DNA from 3 places in the Devosia sp. MC521 genome. Region 1 is predicted to be linked to each of the others. Evidence: predicted binding sites of a transcription regulator. Region 1 holds the regulator's gene; each other region holds the start of a gene.
The links. Region 1 encodes LexA, which represses DNA repair genes until DNA is damaged. Its sites were predicted from a motif close to TGTTCNNNNTGTGTTCNG; they were not measured.
Positions count from the first base shown of each region.

Region 2: rmuC (DNA recombination protein RmuC) is a predicted target of LexA. The motif match lies at 1,364-1,381, and genes of this name have one in related genera.
Region 3: uvrA (excinuclease ABC subunit UvrA) is a predicted target of LexA. The motif match lies at 1,401-1,418, and genes of this name have one in related genera.

Region 1 covers NZ_CP059902.1:1,630,625-1,633,906, forward strand. Annotated here, with positions in the region: gene H4N61_RS07800 (IlvD/Edd family dehydratase) at 1-1,253, shown strand, start outside; gene lexA (transcriptional repressor LexA) at 1,639-2,358, opposite strand; gene H4N61_RS07810 (BMP family protein) at 2,691-3,282, shown strand, end outside.
Region 2 covers NZ_CP059902.1:346,447-349,728, reverse strand. Annotated here, with positions in the region: gene rmuC (DNA recombination protein RmuC) at 1-1,339, opposite strand, end outside; gene def (peptide deformylase) at 1,461-1,976, shown strand; gene fmt (methionyl-tRNA formyltransferase) at 2,048-2,971, shown strand; gene truA (tRNA pseudouridine(38-40) synthase TruA) at 2,971-3,282, shown strand, end outside.
Region 3 covers NZ_CP059902.1:2,116,639-2,119,920, forward strand. Annotated here, with positions in the region: gene H4N61_RS10010 (MBL fold metallo-hydrolase) at 1-502, opposite strand, end outside; gene ssb (single-stranded DNA-binding protein) at 700-1,242, opposite strand; gene uvrA (excinuclease ABC subunit UvrA) at 1,697-3,282, shown strand, end outside.

The DNA.
Region 1 (3,282 bases):
TCGACTATCCAAAGTTCATTGAACTGGTTGCGTCTTCGGCCCCGTCGACTGGCTATTGCAACACCATGGGAACAGCGACAACGATGAACTCGCTGGCTGAAGCTCTCGGAATGCAGTTGCCGGGTTCAGCAGCGATTCCAGCGCCTTATCGTGACCGTCAGGAAATGGCCTATCGCACTGGCAAGCGTGCGGTAGAGATGGTTCGTGAAGACCTCAAGCCATCGGACATTCTGACCAAGGAAAACTTCCTCAACGCTATCGTGGTCAATTCGGCCATCGGCGGCTCGACCAATGCGCCAATCCATATCAATGCGATTGCCAAGCATATTGGTGTCGACCTCAATATCGACGAGTGGCAGGAGCATGGGCACAAGGTGCCGCTCTTGGTGAACTTGCAGCCAGCGGGTGAATATCTCGGTGAGGACTATTACCACGCGGGCGGTGTGCCTGCGGTGGTGAATGAGCTGATGAAACAAAAGCTTATCCACGAGAACGCCCCAACCGTGAACGGCAAATCGATTGGCGAAAACTGCCGAAATCGTCCGATTGAAGACGACAAGGTCATCCGTCATTTCGACAATCCGATGAAGGCGGAAGCGGGCTTCCTCGTGTTGCGCGGGAACCTCTTCGACAACGCCATTATGAAGACTTCGGTGATCAGCCCCGAGTTCCGCGAGCGCTATCTCTCGGATCCGCAGCATCCGGGCATGTTTGAGGGCAAGGCGGTGGTGTTTGATGGTCCTGAAGACTATCACCACCGGATCGACGATCCCTCGCTCGCTATCGATGAACACACGCTGCTGTTCATGCGCGGTGCGGGGCCAATCGGCTATCCAGGCGCTGCGGAAGTCGTGAACATGCGTCCGCCTAGCTATCTGATTAAGAAGGGCATTTCGTCCCTTGCTTGTATCGGTGATGGTCGTCAGTCGGGCACGTCGGGTTCGCCTTCGATCCTCAACGCGTCGCCTGAAGCGGCGGCTGGTGGCAACCTCGCGATCCTGCGGACGGGCGACCGGGTGCGGATCGACCTCAATAAGGGGGAAGCTGACATCCTCATCTCGGACGAGGAAATCGCTGCTCGCCGTTTGGATCTGAATGCAGAGGGCGGATATAAATTCCCCAAGCATCAGACCCCTTGGCAGGAAATCCAACGCGGCCTGGTCGGCCAATTGGGCGACGGCGCCATTCTGCGTGGTGCCGACAAGTACCAGCGCATTGCCCAGACCGAAGGTCTGCCACGCGACAATCACTAAGCGCGATATGCGTGAGAAAGGGCCCGCGAAAGCGGGCCTTTTTATGCGTCCAGCCAGCGTGGCCGCGATTGGCCTATCTGTGGCTTTTGGCTGGCACTTATGGGCGTCAGCTTTGGCGCGGACATGGCCTTTTAGGGCGCGAAGGGGCGCGTTCTTTAGAGCGGGGATATATGAAAATGGAGGCGGCGCTCGGGCTTAGCCGTGAGCGCAATGCTCGGCTTTGCGCGTGTACTGGCTCAGCGCCTGTGATGTCGAAGGTCGGCGAGCGGGCGTTGGAAGAATATACGCCACTCCGGGGCGCGGGGAGTATCGTGGAGGCGTGTTACAAGAACCAACGCTGCGCAGAACAAAGGGGCAGAGTTTTTCAACTTGCCCCTCCGCCAATTCAGTACTTCCGCATCAGGCCGACCAGACGGCCTTGAACCCGGACCCGATCGGGCGGGAAGATACGGGTTTCATAGGCCGGGTTTGCCGCTTCCAGAGCGACCGTATCGCCCTTGCGGCGCAGACGCTTCAGGGTTGCTTCCTCATCGTCGACAAGGGCCACGATGATTTCGCCGTTTGAAGCCGTATCCTGCTTTTTGATGAGGACCGTGTCGCCATCAAAAATGCCTGCGTCGATCATCGAATCCCCGCGCACTTCCAATGCGTAGTGTTCGCCTGAGCCGAGCATTTCTGGCGGTACAGCGATGGTGTGCGAGTGGGTCTGGATTGCCTCAATGGGCGTGCCTGCTGCAATGCGGCCCATAACCGGAATGGAGATGGGGCGCGCATAATCGTCAGCGGCGGATGGAAGTGCACGCGCTGGGGGCGCGGCGACCTTGCCGAGAGTGCCTTCAATGACGCTGGGCTCGAACTTTGCCTTGCGGCCGCCCAAGGTCGGGTTCATCGAATCCGGTAGCTTCACCACTTCGAGCGCACGGGCGCGATTGGGAAGGCGGCGGATAAAGCCGCGCTCTTCGAGGGCAGTGATGAGACGATGAATGCCGGATTTGGACGCCAGATCAAGCGCATCCTTCATCTCGTCGAATGACGGAGGAATACCGCTCTCCTTCATCCGCTCATGGATGAACATCAGCAATTCGTGTTGTTTTTTCGTCAGCATCGGCCCCAGACCCCAGAATCGGAACATAGACGGAACGACTATATGTGTTCCTCAAATGTTCTGCAAGTGTTGCCATGTTCCTGTCAGAACTGCCAAACGGCTGTAATATGCGCATGCATAGATGTGTGATTTTGGCCGATCCAAGCCCGAGCCCCAAACATGCGTAAACGCGTCACAGGCACAGTGCGGCGTTGAGGAGCAAATGCGACTCGTCAGCAAGACGGAACAGATTTAAAAAACCTTAATTTTCAACTTGCCAACCAAGCGTGTTCGCTCGCTAGATAGGCAGGAGAGATTTTTGTTCGTTTTTTGCACACTCATTGGGGGTTAAAATGACCGCTCTAACGAAATTCGGTCGACGCGCCTTTCTTTCGGCGGCCGCACTCGGCGTCGCAGCTCTGTCGCTGACCGGGTCGGTATTGGCGCAGGATGTGACCAAGATTGCAGCTGTGTGGACCGTTCCGGTTGAGCAGCAGTGGGCATCGCGCCTCCATCTCGCGCTGATCGCAGCGCAGGAACGCGGCGAGATCGAATATGTGTATTCGGAAAACGTGTCGAACACCGACTATGAACGCGTCATGCGCGAATATTCGGAGCAGGGCGCTAAGCTGGTGATCGGTGAAGCCTTCGGCGTTGAACAGCCAGCGCGTGCCGTTGCGGAAGAATACCCAGAAGTGATGTACCTGATGGGGTCCTCGCTCCAGCCAGTTGAGCCAAACTTCGCCACCTTCGACAACTTCATCCAAGAACCAAGCTATTTGACCGGCATGGTTGCGGGCATGAAGACCGAAACCAATAAGATCGGCATGATCGGTGGTTACGCTATTCCAGAAGTGAACCGTCTGATGAATGCCTTCATGCAGGGCGCACTCTCGGTCAACCCAGAGGTGAAGTTCTCGGTGAGCTTCATCAACTCTTGGTACG
Region 2 (3,282 bases), 1.3 Mb from region 1:
TGCTGGTCTTTGCTCCCAAATCCCGCAACTGCTCTATCTGCCGAACGACATTGCCGCGACCGGACGACAGCTGGTCCTTGGCCTTGGCGAAGTTGGCTTGTGCGGTGTTGAGGCCCTTTTCGACCTGATCCATGCTCGAGAGGAATCCGGCAACCTTTTCATAGAGTTTGCCAGCGCGTTCAGCGATTTCCTCGGCGTTCTGGTGGCGCTTTTCGATGTCCCAAACATTGCGCACCGTGCGCAACACGGTCATCAGCGTTGTCGGGGTCGTCAGCATGACGCCCTTGGACATGCCAAATTCGACCAATTTGGCGTCGTGCTGAATGGCCGTCGCCAGCGCCGATTCAATCGGCACAAACATCATTACGTAGTCCAGACTAGACTTTGCGGCCCGGTTATACCCCTTGGCGCCCAGCGTGGTAATGTGCGTCCGGACCGAATGGATATGCGCTCGGAGGTATGTTTCTCGCTCGTCTTCGGGCGAATTGACGAAGGATTCAAAAGCAGTGAGGGACACCTTGCTATCGATCACCAGCACATCGCCATTGGGCATGCGGATTTCGACGTCTGTGCGCAGGCGCTGATTATCCTCAATCGTGTGGCTCTGCTGGGTGAAATACTGCTCACCCTCACGCAGGCCGGACTGTTCAAGAATTGTGGAGAGGATCATTTCTCCCCACGCGCCTTGCGTCTGCGAACTACCCTTAAGCGCACGCGTCAGGTTCTGCGCTTCGGTGGTGATCTGGAGATTGCTCTCCGACAGAGCCCGAATCTGCTCGGACATTGCCGATCGATCCCTGATAAGCCCTTGATGGAATTCAGTTATTTTCTCCTGAAGGGGTTTCAGGAGGACATCGACCTGTTCGCGATTCTGCTTGGTAAAGGTCTCGCTATGGGTGCGCATCACGTCACCCGCGATGGCCTTGAACTCATCCGTCATCTGCTGGCGGGCTTCGGTGAAGCGCTTCAGCTCCGTGGCGTGATTACGGGCCTGTTCATCAAGCCGCGTGCGCATTGCCGCCAGTTCCGCCTGCATGTCGGCCGCACGATCCCGCTCGGAAAACATCTGCTCGGTCGCGCGCTCGCGCTCGTGCTGAAGCTGCCCCTCGATCTCGCGCAAGCGGGAATCACGCTGCAAAATCTGATCGTTAAGCCCCGAGCGTACGCTCTCTAAATTCTGCGCCGCCTGCATTTCGGCGCGCTCTAGGGTGCCACGATTGCTGGACATCACAGCAATAAGCGCGATCAGCAGCGCCAATGCCAACACGCCCACGAGGGTGACGCCAATGGAAATCGGCAAGCTGCCGAGAGTAAAAAGAATTTGGTCGAGATCGCTCATGGACCAATCCTAATCCGATTCTTTCGTTCGCAAAATGTTCTCGTGTGACACCACTAAGGTTGACCAAGAGCCCGGAAATCGCCATATCCATGACAATCCTTCCATTGCCGGACCTTCTGCCATGGCTATCCGCCCCATTTTGATCATTCCCGATGCGCGCCTGCGCGCTGTTTGCGACCCGATCGTTGAGATCGATGACGAGATCAAAACGCTGGCAGCAGACATGCTGGAAACCATGTATGCCGCGCCAGGCATTGGCTTGGCCGCGCCACAGATCGGCGTCATGAAGCGTATCGTTGTGATCGACGTGGCCAACGAAGGCGATGAGCCTGCGCCCCATGTCATGATCAACCCAGAGATCACCCAATTTGGTGAGGAAATTCAGGTGACTGAAGAGGGTTGCCTCTCGATCCCTGAACTCTATTACGAAGTAGAACGCCCCAGCACGGTGACCGTAAAGTACACCAATCTTGAAGGCGAAGAGATCACTGTCGATGCCGATGGCAAGTTGGCCGTCTGCATTCAGCACGAACTCGACCACCTCGATGGCGTTCTTTACATCGACTATCTGAGCCGCTTGAAGCGCGATCGCGTCATCAAGAAGTTCGACAAGCAAGCCCGCCTGTCTGCGCGCTAAGCCAATTTGGATTGAGGGGCTCCGGCCCCTCTCCTTTTCCGTTGGGACAATATTAAAAGAGGCACTTGGCCATGCGTATCGTTTTCATGGGCACGCCCGAATTTTCTGTCCCAACGCTGACCGAAATTGTTTCGGCAGGGCATGAGGTTGTCGCTGTTTACACGCGCGCGCCAAAGCCCGCGGGCCGTGGCCAGGCCGAACGCAAAAGCCCGGTTCACAAGGCCGCTGAAGCCTTTGGCATTCCTGTCTTCACACCGAAGTCGCTGAAAAGCGAAGAAGAACAAGCCACTTTCGCATCCCTAGAGGCGGAGGTCGCAATTGTTGTGGCCTATGGTCTGCTGCTGCCCAAGGCGGTTCTGGAAGCGCCGGAATACGGCTGCTTGAACCTTCACGGCTCCCTCCTGCCACGCTGGCGCGGTGCCGCGCCGATGCAGCGCGCTATCATGTCGGGCGACAAGCAAACTGGCATTGTTGTCATGCAGATGGACGAAGGCCTCGATACTGGTGACATGGGCCCCACCGAGATCGTCCCCATCACCCCGACCATGACGGCGGGCGAGCTGCACGACAATATGATGCGTGTCGGCGCTGACCTTATGGGTCGCGCACTGGCTGCGCTTGAACGCGGCAGCCTCGATTTTACGCCTCAGCCAGCGGAAGGCGTCACCTACGCCGCCAAGATCGACAAGGCTGAAGCCAAACTCGATTTCACCCAATCGGCGGAAGCGGTCCACAACACCATTCGTGGTCTTTCGCCCTTCCCCGGCGCTTGGTTTGAGATGACCCTCAGCGGTAAAACCTATCGCGTTAAAGCCCTCCGCTCGCAGCTGGAGACCGGTTCTGGGGCGCCGGGCGCCTTCCTTGGCGGAGAACTCGTTATTGCCTGTGGCGAGGGCTCTGTGCGCCTCACGCAAGTTCAGCGCGAAGGCAAGGGCGCTATGGACGCCGCCACTTTCCTACGCGGCGCAGGCACACTCCCTGAGATGGTCGGCTAATGCCACGCTATAAGTTCACCATCGAATATGACGGCACCGCCTTTTACGGCTGGCAGCGTCAGAAGAACCAGATCAGCGTTCAGCAAGTGTTGGAAGAAGCTGTCCTGAAATTCTCAGGCGAAACGGTCAACAGCCAAGCCGCTGGGCGCACCGATGCCGGTGTGCACGCCCTTGGTCAGGTCGCCCATATCAATCTGTCGAAGGAATGGGACCCGTTCCGTATTCGCGAGGCGATGAATTATCACATGCGCAAGCATCGTGTGGTGATCGTTGAGTGTGAAGCTGTTCCGGACACGTTCGAGGCACGGTTT
Region 3 (3,282 bases), 490 kb from region 1:
CAAAGCTCAATACGTAGCCATTGCCAACGCCCACCGGATGGTAATTCATCCTGTCTGCCGTGATGTTGTGCGCCGCAATAGCACGCACCGGAATATCGAGCAGGCTCCCCTCTGCTCCATTGGCCAGAGCAGTTGCATTGGCTTTCAGTGCTGGAGGCAAAAGGTCGAACACTTCCTGATTGGTAATCAGCTTGGCATCCCCAGCGATGGCCATGAGCGTTTGCAGATGGAAGTGGTCCTGGTGACCATGTGTGATCACGATAGCATCGGCTGGCGGCAAGTCTGCATAGAGCTCAGCCCCGCCAACAGGGTCGACATAGATCGCTTTGCCACCCCACTCCAACACGAGGCTGGCGTGGTTTACTGGGTGAATGAGCAGATCGCCCCCGCTGGTTGGAATTGTGTCTGCGCTTGCCTCCTGCGCCATAACCAACCCTCCACTCGTGGCCGCACCCAAAGGCAGCAGTGCCATGCCAAACAAAACTGAACGTCGTTGTACCATTTCTTCCTCCAAGAAAATTCCCACGTTTGCCGAGTGTAAAGCGCTCTACCAAACCTATGCTTTGCATCAATATTGCAAAACTCTAACGCGCATCCCCCCTCGCACCAACCCAAATCTCATCTTCTGGCCAGTCGCAAACGCAAAAGGGCCGCTCTCGCGAGCAGCCCTTCAAAAATTCTATGCCTGCTAAAGCGACATCAGAACGGGATATCATCATCCATGCCGCCTGGCTCAAACACTGGCGCATTGGAAGAAGGACGACGCGATGCGCCACCTTGGTTGCCGTAGCCACCGCCGCCGCCACCGCCCTGGTTGCTGACGCCACGGAAACCACCGTCGTCCTGCTGACCACGGAAACCGCCGCCGCCACCGCCGCCTTCACCCTCGCCACGGCCATCTAGCAGCACCATGGACGAGTTGAAGTTCTGCAGCACGATCTCAGTAGAATACTTGTCCTGACCGGACTGGTCCTGCCACTTGCGGGTCTGCAACTGACCTTCGATGTAAACCTTCGAACCCTTGCGCAGATACTGCTCAGCAACACGAGCCAGACCTTCCGAGAAGATCACCACGCGATGCCATTCAGTCTTCTCGCGCTGTTCACCGCTGTTGCGGTCCTTCCAGCGTTCAGAAGTCGCGATAGAAAGGTTCACAACTTTACCGCCATTCGGCAGGTTGCGGACTTCGGGCTCATTGCCCAGATTGCCCACGAGAATAACCTTGTTCACACTGCCAGCCATGGCAAATCCTTCCGAATTCAGTCCCGGTCTGCACCGTTACGGGACGCTCCAAGGAGGTGAGGCCATCCCCGGTGCGGGACACTCACCTAAGTCAGCCACCTTAAACCAGTCCGCCTCGCGGTGCAGGCGCGCATTTCAGGTTCTTAACAACTGACTAATGTTCTCAAAATGTTCCACACCAAAGCCCGCCGGTCAAGCCCCTGCTGACACGGTCTGTCAGCAGGCTTGATGCAAGCAGACTTCCGAAGTCGCGCAGTATTCGGGGCTTGCTCAAATAAAATGTTCCCTTTACGTTCACAAAACATTTGAACCGGACTCGAAAACCTTTGCGTTGACGATCGCGTTAGCATTTCTTGCGCGCAACCCAACGCGAGCCTATGTGATGGCTTTCGCCAAATCCGTATAACTCCCATGGTGCAGCAGCCGCTGCGCCATTTGAAGCATGGACGACCAGATGAAGAACCCGCCGAGCCAAAACCGCGAAATCATCGTCCGCGGGGCGCGCGAACACAATCTCAAGGGCATTGACGTCAAGCTCCCGCGCGACAGCCTCATTGTGATGACCGGCCTTTCCGGCTCGGGAAAATCCTCTCTCGCCTTCGATACCATCTATGCTGAGGGCCAGCGCCGCTATGTGGAGTCCCTCTCCGCTTACGCCCGCCAGTTCCTCGAGATGATGCAGAAACCCGATGTGGAACACATCGAAGGCCTGTCTCCCGCGATTTCGATTGAGCAAAAGACCACCTCGCGCAATCCGCGCTCGACGGTGGGTACTGTCACCGAAATCTACGACTATCTGCGCCTTCTCTACGCCCGCGTTGGCATTCCCTATTCACCAGCGACCGGCCTGCCGATTGAAAGCCAAACCGTCACCCAGATGGTGGATCGCCTGCTTGAGCTCCCGGAAGGTACACGCCTTTATCTGCTCGCGCCGATCGCTCGTGGCCGCAAGGGGGAGTTCAAGAAGGAACTCGCCGAGCTGATGCGCCGCGGCTTCCAGCGCGTCAAAATCGATGGCGAATACCACGAGATCGAAGACGCTCCGGCCCTCGATAAAAAGTTCAAGCATGACATTGAAGTCGTGGTTGATCGGCTTGTTGTTTCACCCGATATCTCCGGCCGCCTCGCCGAAAGTTTTGAAACGGCGCTTGGTCTTGCAGAAGGCATTGCCTTTGCCGAATTCGCCGATGAGAAGGACGACAAGGGCAATCCGCGTCGCCTGACCTTCTCCGAGAAATTCGCCTGCCCTGTTTCCGGCTTCACCATCGCCGAGATCGAGCCGCGCCTGTTCTCCTTCAACAATCCCTTCGGCGCTTGCCCAGTTTGTGACGGCATCGGCACCGAGCAAGGCATCGATGGCGATCAGATCGTCCCCGATACCGAGCTTTCGCTTAAGGACGGGGCCATTCTACCTTGGGCCAAGACCAGCGCGCCCTATTACCAGCAGACCCTCGCGGCCGTTGCGTCCCACTACGGCGCGGCCATGACCACGCCGTGGAAAGACCTGCCGTTCGAAGTTCAGCACGCCGTTCTCTTCGGCACCGGCCGCACTGCTATCGACTTCGTCTATGACGATGGCCTGCGCCAATACAAAACGTCAAAAGCGTTTGAGGGCGTCATCGGCAATTTGCAGCGTCGCTACAAGGAAACCGAAAGCGCTGGCACGCGCGAGGAAATCGAAAAATACATGTCGGCCAAGCCATGCCTGTCCTGCGGCGGTTATCGCCTCAAGCCAGAATCCTTGGCAGTCAAGATCGATGGTCTACACATTGGTCAGGTGACGGAGAAGTCGATCCGCAATGCCGCTGAGTGGTTCAATGACCTCACCGACAAGCTGAGCCCGACCCAAAAGCAGATTGGCGAGCGCATCCTCAAGGAAATCCGCGAACGCATCAATTTCCTGATCGATGTGGGCCTCGACTATCTCTCCATGTCCCGCAATTCCGGCACATTGTCGGGCGGCGAAAGCCAGCGTATTCGTCTTGCCAGCCAGATTGGCTCGGGCCTGACCGGCGTGCTCTATGTTCTGGACGAGCCATC